Regions from separate parts of the Bacillus sp. PK6-16 genome, predicted to be linked through region 1. Evidence: riboswitches for the same ligand, from Rfam matches in the RefSeq annotation. Region 1 holds a riboswitch; each other region holds the start of a gene.

Evidence for each region. Region 1 has a riboswitch for lysine ahead of lysA (diaminopimelate decarboxylase). Riboswitches for the same ligand answer to the same signal wherever they lie in the genome.
Region 2: linked by a shared signal. The riboswitch ahead of M1D66_RS18100 (aspartate kinase) and the one ahead of lysA (diaminopimelate decarboxylase) in region 1 are both predicted to bind lysine.
Region 3: linked by a shared signal. The riboswitch ahead of M1D66_RS22780 (amino acid permease) and the one ahead of lysA (diaminopimelate decarboxylase) in region 1 are both predicted to bind lysine.
Region 4: linked by a shared signal. The riboswitch ahead of M1D66_RS12160 (amino acid permease) and the one ahead of lysA (diaminopimelate decarboxylase) in region 1 are both predicted to bind lysine.

What each region holds. Positions count from the first base shown of each region.
Region 1 is NZ_CP096511.1:3,873,094-3,878,343, reverse strand. Features, by position in the region: gene pssA (CDP-diacylglycerol--serine O-phosphatidyltransferase) at 1-658, opposite strand, end outside; gene M1D66_RS19800 (LTA synthase family protein) at 847-2,733, opposite strand; gene M1D66_RS19795 (DUF3888 domain-containing protein) at 2,989-3,384, shown strand; lysine riboswitch at 3,474-3,655, shown strand; gene lysA (diaminopimelate decarboxylase) at 3,836-5,152, shown strand.
Region 2 is NZ_CP096511.1:3,552,765-3,558,014, reverse strand. Features, by position in the region: gene asnA (aspartate--ammonia ligase) at 1-152, shown strand, start outside; gene M1D66_RS18105 (VOC family protein) at 215-667, opposite strand; gene M1D66_RS18100 (aspartate kinase) at 896-2,125, opposite strand; lysine riboswitch at 2,328-2,514, opposite strand; gene M1D66_RS18095 (DoxX-like family protein) at 2,707-3,615, shown strand; gene M1D66_RS18090 (DUF4166 domain-containing protein) at 3,620-4,231, shown strand; gene M1D66_RS18085 (YndJ family protein) at 4,237-5,250, shown strand, end outside.
Region 3 is NZ_CP096511.1:4,436,246-4,441,495, forward strand. Features, by position in the region: gene gapN (NADP-dependent glyceraldehyde-3-phosphate dehydrogenase) at 1-806, shown strand, start outside; gene M1D66_RS22770 (DUF3626 domain-containing protein) at 885-1,970, opposite strand; gene racE (glutamate racemase) at 2,081-2,911, opposite strand; lysine riboswitch at 3,113-3,294, shown strand; gene M1D66_RS22780 (amino acid permease) at 3,442-4,866, shown strand; gene M1D66_RS22785 (ABC transporter permease) at 4,927-5,250, shown strand, end outside.
Region 4 is NZ_CP096511.1:2,375,520-2,380,769, forward strand. Features, by position in the region: gene M1D66_RS12145 (hypothetical protein) at 1-576, shown strand, start outside; gene M1D66_RS12150 (DNA alkylation repair protein) at 686-1,456, opposite strand; gene M1D66_RS12155 (iron-sulfur cluster biosynthesis family protein) at 1,490-1,795, opposite strand; gene M1D66_RS12160 (amino acid permease) at 1,909-3,375, opposite strand; lysine riboswitch at 3,488-3,680, opposite strand; gene M1D66_RS12165 (GNAT family N-acetyltransferase) at 4,001-4,450, shown strand; gene M1D66_RS12170 (sulfite exporter TauE/SafE family protein) at 4,487-5,250, opposite strand, start outside.

The DNA of each region.
Region 1 (5,250 bases):
ATTGAGATAACATGTACAAAATATATAGTGGAATGGCAATGAATAAGAAAACAGAAAAATTTCCAAATCCTGTTTGATACATTGTAATAATGATTCCAACTAAAAATAGTGTAATAATGATGCTATATCGTGGAATTGGTACATCTTTTAAACTTGGGATACGAATGCGGCTCACCATTAAAAATGCGAACGTTACAAATACGGTAATAAGAACGATTTTTGGAATGGTATGTGAAAATAATGTTAAGAAAGCAACAAGCCCTCCCGCTGCTGTAATCGGTACTCCAGTGAAATATTTCATTGAAGTAGAAGATGGTGTTACATTAAATCGTGCTAAACGATATGCTCCGAAAAGAGGGAATAATCCCGCTATGTATAATCCGATGATTCCGTAGTTTGAGAAAGATGTGTAATACATTAAAACAGCTGGTGCTGCACCAAATGTTACGACATCTGCAAGCGAGTCGAGCTCTTTTCCCATTTGTGAATCAACACGTAATAAACGAGCAACACGACCATCAAGACTATCTAACATCATCCCGATAAGTACTAAAATAGCAGCTGATTTATAATATCCTAAAGATGCATAGCCGATTGATAAAAATCCGCTATATAAATTTCCGAGCGTAAATAAGTTTGGAATAGCTGCTCTATACAAAATCTGATCCCTTGCTTTCTGTAATAAATTCTTAATTAGTGTATGAAAGTTTACTTATTTTATCATACCATAAATTTATTCCTCATACGAAAGAAATTACCAATTTGTGAAAGATTTCATAGAAGGATGGTTCGAAAATTAAGTGAAAATAAAAAGAGGAAGCAACTTGTATAAAGTTGCTTCCTTTACTATTCAAATTTCGTTGTCATCGTTCCGGTTTTATATCGATTATTAGGATCGAAGCGTAATAAATCTCCATAAATTAATTTATCGGAGAGTTTTAATTCTGTTTTTGCTTTTTCAATATACGGCTGACATAACGTCATGTCAGCTTCTTCACCCGTACTTCTTTTGTAGCACATATTTTTTGTATAAACATACTCTTCAGAAACAAAGCTACCATCACGCATTACCATAAGCGGGTCTTTCTCTTTAATAAATAAGTCAGTTCCAAATTCAACGGATTTATTTGTTTTAATACCAAGTAAATGAAGGAGCGTTGGCTTAATATCAATTTGACCGGATACTTTAGAAACAACTTTTCCTTCTTGGCCAGGCACATGAATAATAAGAGGGACTCGTTGTAATTGCATAGAATCGAATGGTGTAATAGTATCTTTTCCTAGGAACTGTGCCATAGCTGCATTATGGTTTTCGGAAATACCGTAATGATCACCATAAATGACAATAACGGAATTATCATATAATCCTTCTTCTTTTAATTGTTGAATAAATAATTTAAGAGCTTCATCTGTGTAACGAACAGTTGGGAAGTAGCGGTTTACAACACCACTTTCCGAGTTGAATTCATCAACATATTGATCTTCCGGATTTAGAAGAAACGGAAAATGATTTGTTAATGTAATAAATTTTGTATAGAACGGTTGCGGTAAAGATTTTAACTTTGGAATAGATTGTTCAAAGAACTCTTTATCTTTTAATCCCCAACCGACAGACATTTGCTCCGTTCCTGCGTAATCATTTAAATTAAAATAACGATCATATCCAAGCGCAGGATACATTACATCCCGATTCCAAAACGTTTTATCGTTTGAATGGAAGACGGCAGAAGAATATCCGTATTTCTTTAATTGTTCTGGTGTCGCTGTGTATTCATTTGTTGCATGAGTAAAGAATACAGAACCACGATCTAGCGGATAAAGTGAGTTTTCAACGATAAATTCAGCATCAGAAGTTTTGCCTTGTCCAGTTTGATGATAGAAGTTATCGAAATAGAAACTATCCTTAATAAATTCATTTAAAAATGGTGTAATTTCTTTTCCATTTATTTTTTTATTAATAACAAAGTTTTGTGTAGATTCCATTGAAATTAAAATTACATTTTTACCTTTTGCAGCTCCAAATAAGTTTTTATCAACTTGTTTGTCTTTTGAGTCTGTATAGTTTTTAATTTCAGAAAACCCATCCCCACTTGCAAATACACGCTCAGCTGAAGACTTGGATTGAAGCGTAATGTCAAATAGATGGTATGTGTATAAACCTAAATTCTTCACGACAGTTTGACGGTCAAATGAGCGCGAGAACATTTGTGGTTTATAAATAACTGATACAACAATTTGTAGTGCTAATAAAGCTGTTACACCGCTAAAGAAAGTTCGCTTCTCTGAGCGGGAAAGTGGTGTTTTGTCGCCAAATGATGGGAATTTACGTGAAATAAACATTAAAATAATTGCATCTGCAAATAAAAGTAATGTTTTGTACGTAAAGAGTTCTTTTATACTTGTCCCTAAATCAGCCATATTGTTTGTTTGGAATAAAACCGGGAAAGTAACGAAATCGTTATAGAACCCATAAAACATTGCGTTTCCAAATAAAATAAATGACAGTATAAAACTGATTCCAATTATAATTCGGTTTCGGTGCTTAGATGCAAGTAAAGCTAAGCCGAAAAATAAAAGTAACGCAGCTAGTGGATTGATAAAAAGCATGAATTCTTCAAAGAAATTATCAATTTTAATATCAAATGCTAGCTTGTACACAATATATGTTTTAATCCATAGTAAAACGACTGCAACGAGTGCAAATCGCAGTTTTGGAAACAGATGTTGTAGCATAATATACTCCTCTCCTAAAAAAGCATGACAGTTCTTGTGAGTCAGTTTGCTTAACGACTCATTTTATATATACGAACAGTCCTTTGTTATTATGATTATTATACTATGAGTATCATTATACGAAAATAAAAGAAGGTTGTGGGCTTTTTTATAATAATCGAGTAGAAAAAGAGTGGTGGGAGACAATAAAACAGAATTTCTATGTATGATAATTATCGTACGCAGAAAGAATCGCGTGATAATACGGAGGTTATAATGCGAAAATTATTATATTTTATAGCATGCAGTAGTGTTATACTTTTTACTTCACCGAGTGTGTCGGTAGCCCAATATGATGCACCTCTTATGGAAGATGCACTTTATTCTGTTTTATTTCCAAAAATAAATAAAGCAATTGAAAAACAATATGGAAGTTTGAAACCTTATCAATGTCCTAAAATTATTAGTTTAAAAAAAGTGTATAGCGGTACATATTTATTTCAAGCAAGTATTGAAGTGACAAAGTATGAACGTGTTGCTGGGAAAATTGCTCCACCATTTGAGAAGGTAACGATTACATTTAATAACGAAGAAGGCGAATGGGAAGTGACAAAGATTTCAGTAAAGCGCTTACCAAATGATACGAAACTAAACTGTAAAAAAACAATATAAAAAATTGTTTGACAAATAAAATGGTCCTTTGGTATTGTTAATAGCAACAATTAGATGTTTGAAAATTAAATAGACTTACCTCATCTACTCTCAAAGGTAGAGGCCGCGATAGGAAAGAGTAAGCTATGGGAGATTTAATGGAATCTGTGATCATAGGTTGAAAGGGACTATTGCCGAAATATAAGAATAACCATCTTATTCATATATTGGGACTGCATTGAATAAATGTAGTACTGTCATAAGATTTATTTTATGGAGAGCTATTTGGAGATGTTGATGCGGTTTCTTATTTTGAGGAGATAACAACTCGTTTATTTTTTCAATATATATTTTTCCTAATAAGAAACGCGTGTGAACATTGTTCCGCGCGTTTTTTGTCTATCTAAAAGCGTGCTGCAATGAATAGAAGATTGGGGTTATGAGTTTTAGAGGAAATAAGGGAGGAATTTAAATGTATTTACACGGCACAAGCCGAATTAATGGGCAAGGACACTTAGAAATTGGAGGGTGCGATACGACGCAGCTAGCAAAGCAATACGGAACACCACTTTATGTATACGATGAAGAGTCTATTCGAGGAAAATGCCGAGCATTTCATCGTGCTTTTAAAGAAAGTGGTTTCTCTTATCAAGTAGCATATGCAAGCAAGGCGTTCTTGTGCATGGAGATGTGCCGAGTAGCTCGTGAAGAGAGTATGTCATTAGACGTTGTTTCTGGGGGAGAATTATATACTGCGCTCCAAGCAGGATTTCCGGCATCACGTATTCATTTTCATGGAAATAATAAAACAGAAGAAGAAATAGTGATGGCTCTTCAGGCGAATATCGGTTGTTTTGTTGTAGATAATTTCTTTGAATTAGAAGTTTTACACGATTTAGCGATGCAACATGGGAAATTTGTGAACATATTAATTCGTGTAACGCCTGGAGTAGAGGCGCACACACATGAATATATTACAACAGGTCAAGATGATTCGAAATTTGGATTTGGTGTTTCAAACGGTCAAGCGATGCAGGCAATTGGATTTGCTTTACAAAAATCAAATTATAATGTGCTAGGGATCCATTCACATATTGGGTCGCAAATATTTGAAACAGCTGGTTTTGTTCGAGCAATTGAAGTTCTTCGCCAATTTTTAGAAGAAGTGAGAGAGCAAACAAACTATGTAGTAAAAGTGTTAAATGTAGGCGGGGGATTTGGAATACGTTACACGGAGTCAGATACACCATTAACTCTTGAGGCATATGTGCGAGCTGTAACAAGTGCAGTGAGAGAACAATTTACTGTATGTGAATATCCATTGCCAGAAATATGGATTGAGCCAGGCCGTAGCATTGTAGGTGATGCTGGGACAACAATTTATACAGTTGGATCTGTGAAAGATATTCCTGGTATTCGGAAATATGTATCAGTCGATGGTGGAATGACAGATAATTTAAGACCTGCTTTATATAGTGCGCGTTATGAAGCGATGTTAGCGAATCGAGGGAATGATGAGAATGAGGAACTCGTTTCGATTGCTGGGAAATGCTGTGAGAGTGGAGACATGTTGATTTGGGATATTCATTTACCGAAAGTCGCTGCTTCTGATTTACTAGCAGTTTCCTGTACAGGAGCATACGGGTACTCGATGGCGAATAATTACAATCGGATTCGAAGACCAGCCGTTGTCTTTGCAAAAGGCGGAACATCGCAAGTAGTTGTGGAACGCGAAACATATGAAAATATTATTGGGAACGATCGCATACGTATTAAAGAGCTTGTCTAAATAGGAAAAGGAGTTGTTCGAATGGGCAATTCCTTTTTTATAAAATAAAATAATTAAAATATATCGGAAAACTAGGATTGAAAAAAATCAGAATTGTG
Region 2 (5,250 bases), 320 kb from region 1:
ACGTACTACCATTAACAATCGGCGGTGGCATTGGACAATCAAGAATGTGCATGTACTTCTTACGTAAAGCACATATCGGTGAAGTTCAATCTTCTGTATGGCCTGACGATTTACGTGAAGCTTGCAAGAAAGAAAACATTCATCTGTTTTAATAGAAGTAAGGGAATAGCTTAAATATAGAGCTATTCCCTCTTTTTTATAAAACTTCACTTGCTTATTTATTACCGAGTTCTTCCGCTAAACCGATTAAAATTCCTTCGACTCCACGAATGTAGCAGAGACGATACGAGTTCTCGTACTGAACTACTTCGCCAACGAGCTCTGCACCATGCTTAGTGAGTCTTGATACCATTTCGTCAATATTTTGAACGGTGAACATGACGCGTAGATAACCGAGGGCGTTTACCGGAGCTTTTCGGTGATCTGCTATAGTAGGAGGGGTGAGAAATCGCGAAAGTTCAATTCGGTTGTGGCCATCTGGAGTGACCATCATAGCGATCTCTACGCACTGAGAACCGAGTCCAGTTACGCGACCAGCCCATTCACCTTCGACATTGGCTCGACCTTCGAGATTCAAGCCAATCTCCTCAAAGAAAGAGATTGCGTTATCAAGAGATTCTACAACGATGCTGACATTGTCCATTCGTAGTAATTTGTTTTTTGCCATAGTCTTATCTCCTTATGTATAAAAGTTCATTATTTAATCATCCTCATAATTATACTACTAAGTAGTTACAAATTCCTTTCAGTCAAAAGCACCTTGTCACAGTATAGGAAAATGTGACAAGGTGCTTTTAATATGTCATATAGCATCTTGTTAACGAATAGCTTTTTATTTAATAGGAAGGAAGTAGATTAATATGATTTTTTTATAAGCGTTACTAAACATATCAAATTAGCTCATTTGCACGAAAGGCTCAATTTTCGCCATAAATGATTGATGCAGCGCCTCAACGCCTGTTACTAAATGAAGGCGGTCAATAACGACAGACACTTTAATTTCTGATGTACTTACCATTTTAATATGAATATCTTCTTCTTTTAAAGTAGTGAACATATTTGCAGCGACACCTGGGTTAGATACCATGCCAGATCCTACGATTGATACTTTTGCTAAGTGGTTTTCATGTTCTACAGATTCATAGTGAAGAGTTTCTTGATTTTGTTCCAAAACTTTTAAAGTTTCTCTTAAATCATTCGAGTGAATGGAGAAGGAGAGATGTACAGTTCCTTCATTTGTAATACTTTGAATGATGATATCTACATTAATGTGTGCTGATGCTAATGTAGAGAAAACTGTTGAAAGCGAGCCTTGTTCTAGTCCTTTAATTGTGACACGTGTAATATTATCCTCAAATGCAATACCTTTAACGATTGATTGTTGTTCCATGTTACATTCTCCTTTTACAATTGTTCCGTTTTCTTGTTCCATACTTGAGCGAACTTCTAAAACTACGTTATGATTTTTAGCAAACTCAACGGCGCGTGGGTGTAATACGCCAGCACCGAGATTAGCAAGCTCTAACATTTCGTCATAAGAAATTTCGTCTAATTTGTAAGCATCTTTTACAACTCGTGGGTCCGTCGTATATACGCCTGTAACATCCGTATAAATATCACATTTTTTTGCTTTAAGTGCAGCGGCTAGTGCGACAGCGGTCGTATCAGAGCCACCACGGCCAAGCGTTGTAATTTCATTTTCTACACTTATACCTTGGAAACCAGCTACGATAACAATCGTACCTTCAGCAAGATAAGATTGAATACGATCTGTATGAATGTCAGTAATCCGTGCGCTACTATGTACAGATTCTGTCGTAATACCTGCTTGCCACCCTGTTAATGAAATTGCATGATAGCCTTTTGCTTGCAGTGCCATTGTTAATAATGAAATAGTTACTTGTTCTCCTGTAGATAGAAGCATATCCATTTCACGTTTACTTGGATTTTCTGTGATAGCGTTAGCGAGTGCGACAAGTTCATCTGTGCTTTTTCCCATTGCTGAAACGACAGAGACAATGCTATGACCTCGTTCATATTCTTCAATAATTAAATTTGCTACATGTTGAATGCGTTCGACGCTTCCGACAGAAGTGCCACCGAATTTTTGAACAATTGTTTCCATTACAGATTCCTTCTTTCGTCTATTTTTAAGAATAGATTAGGAAATATATAAATCCCAATACTCCTGTAGTTACCAGAAAGACAAACAAAAAACACCATCTCAAATAAGTGAGGATGGTGCTGTTACAGGAAAAGGGAAACAGAAAACGGAGCTAATAAAAAAACCGCCAAAAAAGGAATATCATAAAAAATGATATCTCTTTTTTGTAGATAGCTCTTCATACGTACACGTTTGTACATATGACAGTTCTGTTTCTATTCGAAAACAGCCCCAATTGATAAATGCAGAGAAATTTATCAATTTCGGCAATACTTCCTTTTATCTAACTTCATAGACATCTCTGTGTCTCCATTAGAATACTCATAAGTATCGCAACCTCTATCTCACGTTTTAGGCGAGAGTGTTTGATTTATGAAGTTGTTGGTAACATTTGTTTTATAATAATTTAAATTTTTCGGGGAATCAAGTGTTTTATATATATTTTAAAAATTCTTTCTTTTTTTGGGGAAGTTTGTGAAAAATGTAGCAAAATAAATTCATTGCATGTACATTAAACTTATAGTGCATAGGAGGTGGGGAGAATGAAAAGGAAACAGCCTATTTATGTTGCGACAAAAATGAACACGACGATGGAAAAATTATGGGAATATACGCAAGAACCACATATACATACAGAGTGGGATGCTCGCTTTACTGAAATTTCGTATTTAGAGAAAAAAGAAGGAGAACCACAGAAGTTTTTGTATAAAACAAAGATTGGATTTGGGCTTGAAATAGCTGGAGAAGGGGAATCAATAGGTGAAATAAGAAAAGAAACTGGTGAAAGAATTTCTTCTTTAAAATTTTGGACGGATAATACATTATCTCTTATTCAAATAGGACGTGGTTATTGGAAGTATACGCCAAATAAAGAATACATCCATTTTGAGACACAATATGATTATGATACAAGATTTGGTCGTGTAGGGAATGTAATAGATTGCTATATATTTCGGCCGTTATTAGGTTGGGCGACTGCTTGGAGTTTTGATGCTTTAAAATTATGGTTAGAAAAGGGGCTTCATCCTAGGTTACTAATTAGAAGAACAATGACGTATTGGCTCGTATGTTTTTTATTTGCTTTTGTATGGATATATCAAGGGATAGTGCCAAAACTACTGTTTACTCATTTAGAAGAAGTAAAGATGCTTTCTGTATTAATCGGTTCAAATGAAAGTAGTATATGTATACTTAAAATAATTGGGATGTTAGAAATAATTTTCGGTGTCGTATGGCTGTGGCCAATAATAAAACGAAAATTATTTATACTGCATATTATTGTATTACTAGTTTTAACGTTAGCAGCAGGATTTACGAATATTGCAAGCTTTACAGGGGCGTTTAATCCGATTACATTAAATGTTCTTCTAATGGGGTTATCAATTGTCGGTTATATAAATAGTTTCGATTTACCAAGCGCGAAAAATTGCAAGAGGGCGAGAAAGGGATAAGTGTATGGCTAATATGTATGAACGATTATTAGGGGATACCTATAAAAATCTTCATCCTGAATTGCAGAAGCGTTATGCGATTACAGAAGAGAATAGTTTTACAGGGGAAGGAAAGATGGATGAAATTTACGGTGGCTCTTTTTTCGTGAAATTTATATTGAACATTACATCGAAGTTTCGAATGTTTTTCTCGGAACGAGGAGAGGAAATTCCATTTACGATACAAAACATAGCTGAGCGAGATGAATATGGACGAGAATTAGTAAGGTGGAACCGTACTTTTTATTTCCATAATAAGAAAAGATATTTTAATGCAGTTATGCAATTGGATGAAAACGAAAATGAAATTGTAGATTATTTTGGTGAACCACATTTACTCGTTTCTACACTGCATTTTCATATCGATGAGTTAGGGGCAATGCATATTTCTTCAAAGAAACAATGGTTTTATATGTTTGGAAGAAAAATGCCGTTACCAAAATTTTTGTATGGTGAGGCAAAAATTGTTGAAAGTTATGATGAAACACTTCAGTGTTTTCGAATTCATGTACAAGTACGAAACCCGTTAATTGGTTCGCTTTTTTCATATAAGGGAACATTTGTGGAAAGGGAATAAACGATATGAAAAATATAATATTTGGGCTTGCTTGTTATGTTATTTTTCTAATATGTGAGTGGTCAAATATAAATCCTGTTGAAGCAATTATATTATTATCTGTTTTATTATTTATACCAATGTCACTTTGTATTATTGATAAAAGAAAAAGAGATGGATCGCAATTATTATTTTATAAATCCGTATCATTTTTATATCCAATCGCAGCAATTTGTGCAATGCTAGCTTTCGTCACAAATCAATATGTATTTGCGCTAGTTTGGTTTGTATATACAGGAATTGTTGCGTTATTTGGTGTAAGTAGATTGCTAGAAAGAGGATGGAAGCCGTTAGAAGAGATCGCCATAGATAGTGCGTTTATTTATTTGTTTTTAGGTGGTTTTTGGTTTTCTGCTTCAGTAGCAAAACTTTCAATTATGCATTTTAGCTCTGACATTGTTTTACTCACAGCTGCACATTTTCATTATTCGGCGTTTCTATTGCCATTATCAGCTGGTTTAATAGGGAGAAAAAGAGAAAAGAGAAGTAAAGTGTATGATGCTATTATGTTTATCATCATGATTTCACCTATGACAGTTGCAATAGGAATTACATACTCAAGAATATTTGAATTTTTTGCAGTGTTCCTATATTTATGTGCAATTTATGGGTATGGATTTTACGTTTGGAGAGCAAAATTTAATGCTATCAGTGCAAAGATTCTTCTAATTGTTTCGTCTAGTACACTCATGGTTACAATTATGTTCTCACTTATATATTCATACGGAAATTTGAAGCATGTAATGACGATTACAATTGCTCAAATGGTTTGGATTCATGGTGTTGTCAATGGAATTGGAGTAGCTTTACCGGCATTTATCGGCTGGGTGATTGAAAAGAGTGTTCCGAATTATAAATACTATGGGAAACCAATGAGTAAGTTAAGAGGAAATGTGGCAATTGGTGAGGCTTATTTATATAGCAGCAATTTAGTAGACAGTAAGGAATACAACGGTTTAGTCGATAAAGTAAATGACTTT
Region 3 (5,250 bases), 560 kb from region 1:
GACGCGGTTCTGTAATTGGTGACTACTTAGTAGAACACGAAGGCATCAATATGGTATCGTTCACAGGTGGTACAAACACAGGTAAACATTTAGCGAAAAAAGCTTCAATGATTCCACTTGTATTAGAACTTGGTGGTAAAGATCCTGGTATCGTTCGTGAAGATGCTGACTTACAAGATGCTGCAAACCATATCGTAAGCGGTGCATTCTCTTACTCTGGTCAACGTTGTACAGCTATTAAACGTGTACTTGTACACGAAAACGTAGCGGACGAGCTTGTTAGCTTATTAAAAGCACAAGTAGCTGAACTATCAGTTGGATCTCCAGAACAAGATAGCACAATCGTTCCATTAATCGACGACAAGTCTGCTGACTTCGTTCAAGGTTTAGTTGACGACGCTGTAGAAAAAGGTGCTACAATCGTTATCGGTAACAAACGTGAGCGTAACTTAATTTACCCAACATTAATCGATCACGTAACAGAAGAGATGAAAGTTGCTTGGGAAGAGCCATTCGGCCCAATCCTTCCAATCATCCGTGTTTCTTCAGATGAACAAGCAATTGAAATTGCTAACAAATCAGAGTTCGGTCTGCAAGCAAGTGTCTTCACTAAAGACATTAACAAAGCATTTGCAATTGCTAACAAAATCGAAACTGGTTCTGTTCAAATTAATGGACGCACAGAGCGCGGCCCTGACCACTTCCCATTCATCGGTGTAAAAGGTTCAGGTATGGGCGCACAAGGTATTCGTAAGAGCCTTGAGTCTATGACACGTGAAAAAGTAACTGTATTAAACTTAGTTTAATCTTATAAAAAGAAGCTGATCTATAAATAGATCAGCTTCTTTTCTATATAAATACTTCCAAAAATGGAGTATTTCATTCTACTTCCGATTTGGTTTTCCAAATCGAACTAAAACATGCCATAATAATTTTAATTCCTGAAGCACTTCTTCATAAGTTCCACGATCACTCCAAGATAATGGATTGCACTTCAAATCCACTACAGCAGAGCCAATTATATTTGCATCGATACAATGATTCCGTGCAATGCGTCTTGCTAAAGATGGCATTTTTGAACCTCTAAAATCCATCGGAACTTCGTCTACCGCAAGTACAAAACCGATGTGCCAATACAAATCAATAGCATACTTCAGGCAAATTTCTTCTAGAACGTTTCCTACATCCGTACCCTTAAATGAAGGATCTGCGACAAGCGCTTCCACGTCTTCTTTTAGAGAAATCTCTCCATGAATCTGCGCTTCAATATAATGATTAAGGTTACGGGCTGGCTCTTTGCTTACTACATCTATAAACGGCCTTTTCAGGTTAGCCAGTAAATGATTAATTAATATTGTTGGCGTCAAATTTCCTTCACCAATTGCAAAATCTCTTACGAATGTCTCTTCCAAAAGAGCAGCTAAAATCATATCAAACTCCTCGTAAGTCCCCTTTTCTTTCGGATCTTGATGCGAATCTAAATATGTATATGTAGAACGCGAAGAAACTTTTGGAGATAAGAGAAAATAACAGGAACCAAAACGCGGAGCCGGCCCATCTGGATGTAACATTAAATTTAGCGCTCCGTATTTTGGACGTTGATCATTCGTTACGCCTTCTAATTGATATGCCCCTCCAAATATTCTCTTTTCCCAAAGGTCACGTTCACCACCAGGATAAGCAGATACGCTTCCATTAGATAGCAATGTTTCAAACTGACTTTTATATACCCCTTGCTCAAATAGTGCTTCAGCAACACTTTTCTTACTCGAATCTAGTCTGTCTGGATGAAAGTGTAAAGCAATCCTTGCGTGAGATTTTAAATTAGCGACAGCCTCTTCAAATATTTCATCTGTAATATTAGACATTTTAAGTATATGATTAATCGTTGCTTTAGCCTCACGTTTTTCGTTCTCTGCATATTTTGAAATATACTCTAAAGCAAATAATTGAGATCTTGATAATTCCATAATCAAACCTCTCCTTTAATTAAAATGACCTTAATCATTTCAATTAAAAGCTTATTCTTTCCTTCTTATGAAACGAACCTGATTTATTTAAAAACGTAATTTACTAAATCTTAATTATGCATACACGCATTTTTCATGGGTAAATGTACACATTCTACAGAAATTTGATACCCTAGCCATCGCTCAGCAATATGTTCAAATGATAAAACAGATCCCGTCGTAAAAAAACGATGCTTCGGATTCAGATTGTCAGACAAAATTCCTTTGTGCTGTAAAATGGTACTTAGCTCTATCGCTGTTTCTTCTGCCGAACTAATAATCTTTATGTCTTCTCCTAGTTCCTTTTTTATATAAGACTCTAAAAGTGGATAATGCGTACACCCAAGAATTAACGTATCTATATCTTCTTTCGTTAATGGAAGTAAAGCTTGTTTCACTTGCTGCGTGACATATGCTGTATCTTCTAATTGATTTTCTACAACTGTGGCTAAAGTCGGGCAAGCATAGCTATGCACTTCCAAATATGTATCCAGCTCGTGTAATGCTTTTTCATACATATTAGATTTTATTGTACCTACAGTTCCAATTACCCCGATTCCTCCTTTCTTTGTCACTTTAATTGCCGCTCTTGCTCCTGGATGTATAACGCCAATAACTGGAATGGAAAGTGCTTCTTGCAGCGCAGTCAATGCAGCAGCTGCAGCAGTATTACATGCTACGACTAGCGCTTTTAATGGAAACTGTTTGAGGAACTCAACCATTTCAAATACGAAAGATTGCACCTCCTCTACACTTCTTGGCCCATACGGGCAACGCTTATTATCACCAATATAATAAATGCTTTCTTTAGGCAATTGTCTTATAATTTCGCTCGCAACTGTTAATCCTCCAACTCCCGAATCTAGCACACCTATTACTGAATGTTTATGACATACAGACATTTACTTCATCCCCTTTTCAATCATCTAGCGCTAATAACATGTATTATATTACGAAAATTCAAATATCACATAACAATCCCTCTTACTTTTAATCACAAACTCTTCTCTATAATCTGATTATTACTATATCCATTGACGTATAAAAATACATTTGTTACTCTTAAAGACGTTAATTTAATATTTAAATCCTCATTCGTATCTCGGTGAGGTAGAGGTTGCAATCATTAAGAGTATCATTTCAGGAGATGTAGTGGCATTGATGAAGGAATGAGAAAGGAATGGTTGCCGAAGTAAGTCGTGTCCACCATGCACGCTTGCTGGGTCTGCATTTAATAAGTGCAGAACTGTCACAAACGTTTCGTTTGTGGAGAGCTATCGAGAGGTATGTCGTGGGTTTCTTATAAGATAGAAAGCATGTAGCGGCAAATTACGTGCTTTTTTTGTTTTGTTTGGGACTTCTCTTCCTGACTCAGGAAGACATACATATCTCCTCGCTTGACTTGGTTATACTAACTTTGGAGGTATTTTCTATGCAACAAAAAAAATGGGGCTTTTGGGTACTAACAGCTTTCGTTGTCGGTAACATGGTTGGCGCTGGTATTTTCATGGTGCCAAGTACGTTGGCACAAACAGCAAGCCCACTCGGTGTCACTTTAGCTTGGTTAACTACAGGGTTTGGTGTTTTAATGCTAGCTCTTGTTTTCGGTAATTTAGCAATTCGTCGTCCTGATTTAACGACAGGGCCACAAAGTCATGCATATGCTTTATTCTCAACACCAAAAAAGAAAAAAATGGCTGGCTTCAGTATGGTATGGGGATATTGGGTTGCAAACTGGGCAAGTAACGTTGCCATCATTACATCATTTGCGGGATATTTATCACTCTTCTTCCCAATTATGAAAGATACGCGACTACTATTTTCAATCGGTTCGTTTAACGTAGAAGTCGGAAAACTAATTACATTTACGATTTGTTCCATCTTACTTTGGGGAACTCATATTATATTAACAAACGGTGTAAGCGGAGCTGGAAAACTAAACTTCTTAGCAACAACAACGAAAGTAACTGGATTCCTTTTATTCATCGTCGTTACGTTATTTGCATTCGAAGCTTCTAAATTTGGACAATGGTACACACCGATGATTGATAAATCAGGGGCATCACACGGTCTTCTTTCACAAGTGAATTTAGCTGCTCTTACAACACTTTGGGCGTTTATCGGAATTGAATCAGCCGTTCTTTTATCAAACCGTGCTGTTTCTCCAAAAACGGTAAAACGCGCAACAGTTGCGGGATTACTTATTACAGTTGCCATCTACTTAGGAATCACAATTTTAACAATGGGTGTACTTCACGTTGATAAATTACAAGCTTCTGAACGTCCATTAGCAGATGCACTAAACGCTGCAATGGGTCACGGCGGCGGGAAACTGATGGCATTACTTGCTCTTACTTCCCTGTTCGGTTCTATCTTAGGCTGGATTTTATTAAGCTCAGAAGTACCTTATCAAGCAGCAAAAGAAGGTTTCTTCCCTTCCTTCTTCACAAAAACAAATAAAAAAGGAAGTCCAATTTACTCATTACGATTAACAAACATTATGTCGCAAGTATTCCTATTCTCAACATTATCAGGAACCATTGCGGAAGCTTATACATTCGTTATTACCGTATCAACACTGGCCTACCTCATTCCATATCTCGTTTCACCAATCTTCCAGTTAAAACTAGTCGCAACTGGTGAAACATATAAAAATGAAATGCGGGCAAGAATTACAGATGGCATAGTCGCAGTTATCGCACTTTGCTACGCACTATGGGTTATTAAAACGGGCGCATCCGATATAAAAACGTTCCTTCTCGGAATTGGTTTATTCGTAATCGGATTTGCTTTCTATCCATTAATGAATCGTGATCAGAAAAAAAATAACGAAAAGAAAAACGGGCAAGTTGCATAACGCAATTTGCTCGTTTTTTCTTTTGTAAAACATATATAATAGAACAAAGAGGTGAAAAACATGTCAATCGAATCGCTATGGAGCAGTCGCTTCCAACAACATATTCAAAATATCATTACATACTTTGCACGTATGATTAACGGTTTACTATATAGCTTTATCTTTATTTCATGCGTTGGTGCATATTATTATGCTCAGTTTCTAAAAGCATCTCCTTCTAAAGGAATATCTTTAATAATTATAACGATTGTACTTACATTCATTATAACGAGATGCCCTATCCGTACATTTATTCAAAAACCTGATGCTGTCTATTTACTAGCACTAGAAGAGAAATTAACATCTTATTTCAAAAAATCTCTTCTATACAATTACATCATTCAG
Region 4 (5,250 bases), 1.5 Mb from region 1:
ACGTTATTATTAACTTTAAAAACGAGTGACAAGATTGATTACAGTCAATTTGAATCAAAAGAATTAGATCGTTTATATGCTCTAATCCAATTCATTCAGAAGAGTAATAGAAAGATAACAACACTTGAAATTGAGGATTATAATGGTGAATCTATAGGCTTGCCTTTTCAAAATGTGCAAAAAGCTATAACGAAAGAAGAACTGCTTTTAACAATGAAAAACACAGTAAGCGGTTATTGGACATATTTGGTTCAAACTGAAACAAAAGTAGGCGTAAGGTTAAATGAAATTCAAAATGATCGTTTTGAAATTGAGGATATTACTTGTCCACACCCGAAAGACGGCAATTGTCTAGAGTATGAATTGACATTAGTTTTCAATGACAGTGAGATAAAATATAGAAATGATCCATATGTAATAGATGATTTGAGAAAGGTAGTCACTATTCTTAAAGAAGAACTATATAATAAGGAATTTAACATATATTTAAGGAACAAGGATGGAACAAGTTATTCACTCTGGCTATCATCCGAAAAAATTAAGGAAAGTAATAACATAGAAGAGTTAGTAAAATAATGATATAAAGAAGAAATTTAAAGTACTTTTTATGTTTGTTATTTCTGTATTCAAAAGGAAAACCGCTTATGCTTCATTTTTGAAGCATAAGCGGTTTTGTTTAAAATACTTAAAAAGAAAAATTTTTTGGTAAAGTACCACTTTTTATTACTGTTCTTAGTCCTTGTTTTATAATCCAAGGATTAATAGGATGCTGTTTATCACGTAATTGCTGTAACCATTGAAAAACGAGTTCTTTATCTTCTTTCGTAATATCGTTAATATGATTGGCTACAGATTTTTGAACATATTTAGAAGGGTCATTCATTAATGGTTCAAGAAGTTGTAAATTGTACTTAAAATCACCTTTTAGAGCTCCTATTTTTTTAGCCCAAGGAAGCCTTGGTCTTGTACCTTCAGAAACTAATCTTCTAATGTGGCTGTTTTCGTCATGAATCCACTGTTGCAATATGTCTAGTGTATCTTCATGATATGTTTGAAGAAAAGGCCGAATGGCATATTCAGCAGTATTCCTTTTCGTTATTTCATACATTGCATTGAACGAGATTTTAAAATCGTTAAGCCCATATTTTTCAACGTATTTTGCAAGAGGCATATACATATATCCATTTGTAAATGTGCCTACTTCTGTTGTATTTTCTGGTCCTAATGTCTTCAGTAATATATGTATTGCGGCATTAAAATCTTTTTGTAAAGCATTGTGTAATTCATCTGCAATTACTTCAATACGCTGTTTTAACTCTAAATTTTCAACTTTACAAGCTACAGAATCTACAAAGATGTTTTTAGAGAAATAAGGATCGTGTTTACAAATAGAATCAGCTATTTTTTCTGCTAATTCTTCATTAAATAAAAATTTTAACGGAACATATTTACCCATTTTTTCACCTCGGTGGTCAAATGAAAACAATTTTTATTTTTTAATCGACAATCCATAAACCAAAGTCTCACTCGGAGTCGTAATACTAAAACCTGTCGTCTTATAATCAAGTTTCACCGTATCACCAGTGTAGTCTTTCGTGAATGAATCCATTTGTACGATAAGCTCTGCATCTTCATATACAACATCATCTGCGTTATATGTATCCCAAATTAAATCGACATCAACGAAAATACTACAAGAGTTCGTCATTGTTCCTCTAATGCGAACGATCTTTTTATCTTCAAGTTCTAATCTATGTATAGCTGCTTTTGCTTCATCAGTAATGCGAATGTTCATTGTATCCCAACCTTTATTTATATTTCCTTTATTATTGCAAAAACAGGAGCAATAGGGAAGTAAAGAGGTTTGCAACAAAAAACGAGCAAACAAATTTGTTTGCTCGTTTCACTTTATTTTAGTTCACATTTATCAAGTGGAATCACTTTTGTTTTTTTCGTAAATTTATAACCTAACCATAGTACTAAGAAGAGTGGTAAACCGATGTAAGAAACGAGTACACCGTTCCAGTCGATTGACTCACCCATAAATGCCCCGTAGTTTTGTCCTAAAATTACGATGATACAAAGTGTAAATGCAAAGATTGGACCGAAGGGGAACCATTTTGCTCTATATGGTAAGTCATTTAAATCTTTTCCTTGTGCGATATACGCTTTACGGAAACGGTAATGACTAATTGCAATGCCGACCCAAGCGATAAAGCCAGACATTCCTGATGCATTTAATAACCAAATGTATACAACACCGTCACCGAATAAAGAAGCAATGAAAGCAATACTACCGACAATCGATGTTACGATTAATGCGTTAACAGGTACACCGCGGCTATCTAATTTACCAAGAAACTTTGGTGCCTTCCCTTGGCGAGCTAAATCCCAAAGCATACGAGTTGATGCATACATACCAGAGTTACCAGCAGATAGTACTGCCGTTAAAATAACAGCGTTCATAACAGAAGCAGCAAAGGCAACGCCCGCTTTTTCGAAAATAAGTGTAAATGGACTTACTGTTACATCACTTGCAGCAAGACTTTCAGTTGTATAAGGAATTAATAAACCGATAACGAGAATCGCAAGGATATAGAATAAAAGAATACGCCAAAAGATTGAACGAATTGCTTTTGGGATATTACGTTCTGGATCAGATGTTTCACCAGCAGCTACTCCTAATAGTTCAGTACCTTGGAATGAGAAACCAGCTGCCATAAACACACCGATAATTGCCATGATACCGCCGTTAAATGGTGCATCTGCAACAGTGAAGTTTTTGAAGCCAACCGTTTCGCCGCCCATAATTCCAAAAATCATCATGAAACCAACAATTAAAAAGATAATAATCGTAACTACTTTAATAAGTGCGAACCAATATTCAGATTCACCAAACCCTTTAACAGATAAGTAGTTTAAAAGGAAAATAATAGCTAAACATAATCCGCTCCAAATAAGAGAAGGGGTATCTGGGAACCAAAATTTCATAATTAATGTTACAGCAGCTAGTTCAGCAGCAATCGTAATTGCCCAGTTATACCAATAGTTCCATCCAAGTGCAAAGCCAAGTGATGGATCAACAAATTTTGTTGCGTACGTACTAAAAGATCCAGTAACAGGCATGTAAGCTGCGAGTTCAGCTAAGCTTGTCATTAAAAAGTAAACCATAATTCCAATTGCGGCGTATGCAATTAATGCACCACCAGGTCCAGCTGAATGGATGACACCACCGCTGGCAAGAAATAGTCCGGTACCAATTGTACCGCCGAGAGAAATCATCGTAAGGTGACGAGATTTTAATCCGCGTTTTAATTCACCTTGTCCTTGTGTAGTTTGCGTTTTAGAGGTAGATTGATTTGTTGCGCTATTCATGTTCAACACTCCTTTTCTTGTAGGTTAGGAAGGAGCGGGGGAGAAAAATACAAAAAACCGCCAAAGGAATTTGGCGGAACGTTTCACAAATAACCACCCCATCATACCCTTCCGTTAAGATAGCACCCCACGTTTACACGGTAATTTTGTAAACGTGACAGTTCTGTTCCTTTCGGAGACAGCCCCAGCTCATATTTCCAGAGAAGAAATATAAACTTCGGCAACTTTTCCTTTCAAACGGAGTCGGTGACATTCTCTGTGTCTCGTCCGTCGTACTCTTAAAAGTCGCAACCTCTACCTCATCGGATTGATGAGGATTTGATATATTGCTAAGATTTTTAATATATGGCAATTGTAATGACTTTCTGAATATATTGCAAGATATTTTGTTAGGAAAAGTCAAAAAATATCGGTTATTGTATAGGAAACGCTTGCAAAACTCCACCCGAACCTACTATTATGTAGCAATAAGCAAAGAAAAAATTGTTATACAAATGTTTCGCAAAAAATATTGAAAAACCCTCTAAATTAAAAGAAAATTCAGAAAATATAATTCGACATTCATAATAAAGTCATATTATTTGTTATAATTAGAGTAACGTTTAAGCAAAAAGGGGAAATCAAAATGAAATTAGAAACAGAAAGGCTCTATATAGTGCCGTGTACAGAAGAGAGGATTCAAGTCGCTAACGAGCAAGGATACAATAGCGGCCCGCATATTGTAGGGCATGTAAAGAATGTAAAACAAGATGCAACTTTATTACCATGGGGGGCGTGGTATGTTCTTCGAAAAGAAGATGATAGCGTTTTAGGTGATATTGGGTTTAAAGGGAAACCAAACGAGGATCAAACAGTAGAAATTGGCTATGGATTCATTGAGAAATATTGGAATCAGGGCTATGCAACAGAAGCTGTAAAAGAACTAATCGATTGGGCTTTCAAAACAGGTGAGGTAGAAACAATAATTGCAGAGACACTTCTAGATAATTATAGTTCGATGCGTGTTTTAGAAAAGTTACATATGAAGAGAGTAAATGCTACAGAAATGATGATTAATTGGAAAATAGAAAAATAAAAAATACCGCTCTAAATTGAGCGGTATTTTTTATAGTTATGGTAGCATTTGCTTCTGATCATTCGGATACTCAGCCGTTGACGTATTAGGACGATTGGAATGATTACGAACAGCAATGAAAATAGAAATAATAACGACAAGACCAACTGCAACGTAAGAAAGTGAAATAATAGTTGGATCCACTTTAAATGTAGTAAGCAGTGTACGAATGTTTGTAAAGATAATAAGACCACCAACTAATACGCCAAGTAAATGAGAAGGAACGATGCGAACTAGCCATGCCGCGATTGGTGCCGCTACGATACCACCGAGCATGAGAGAAAATACCCAAACCCAGCTTACTTGTTCCCAGCCAAGTGAGATGAAGAAGCCGATTGTTGCAGCGAGTGAAACAGGAAATTCACTCGTATCTACAGATCCAATAACTTTTCTAGCTTCATTTCCTCTTGCTAGAAGAACAGGTGTCGTAATCGGCCCCCAACCACCGCCACCAGTTGAATCAACGAATCCAGCGAATAAACCAAGCGGCACAAGTTGTTTTGCAGACATACGCTTATTTGAAGTGACAATTTGTTTTTGAATGATGAATCGTAATAAAATATAAACCCCTAAAGTAAATAAAAATACGGAAATGTACGGTTTGATTACATCTCCAGGCAAATTACTTAAAAAACATGCCCCAACAAATGCGCCGATTGCCCCAGGTAATGTAAGCCTGGAAACTGTATATTTATCAACGTTTCCAAATTTGATATGAGATGCGCCAGAAGCTGCAGTTGTAACGACTTCAGCTAAATGAA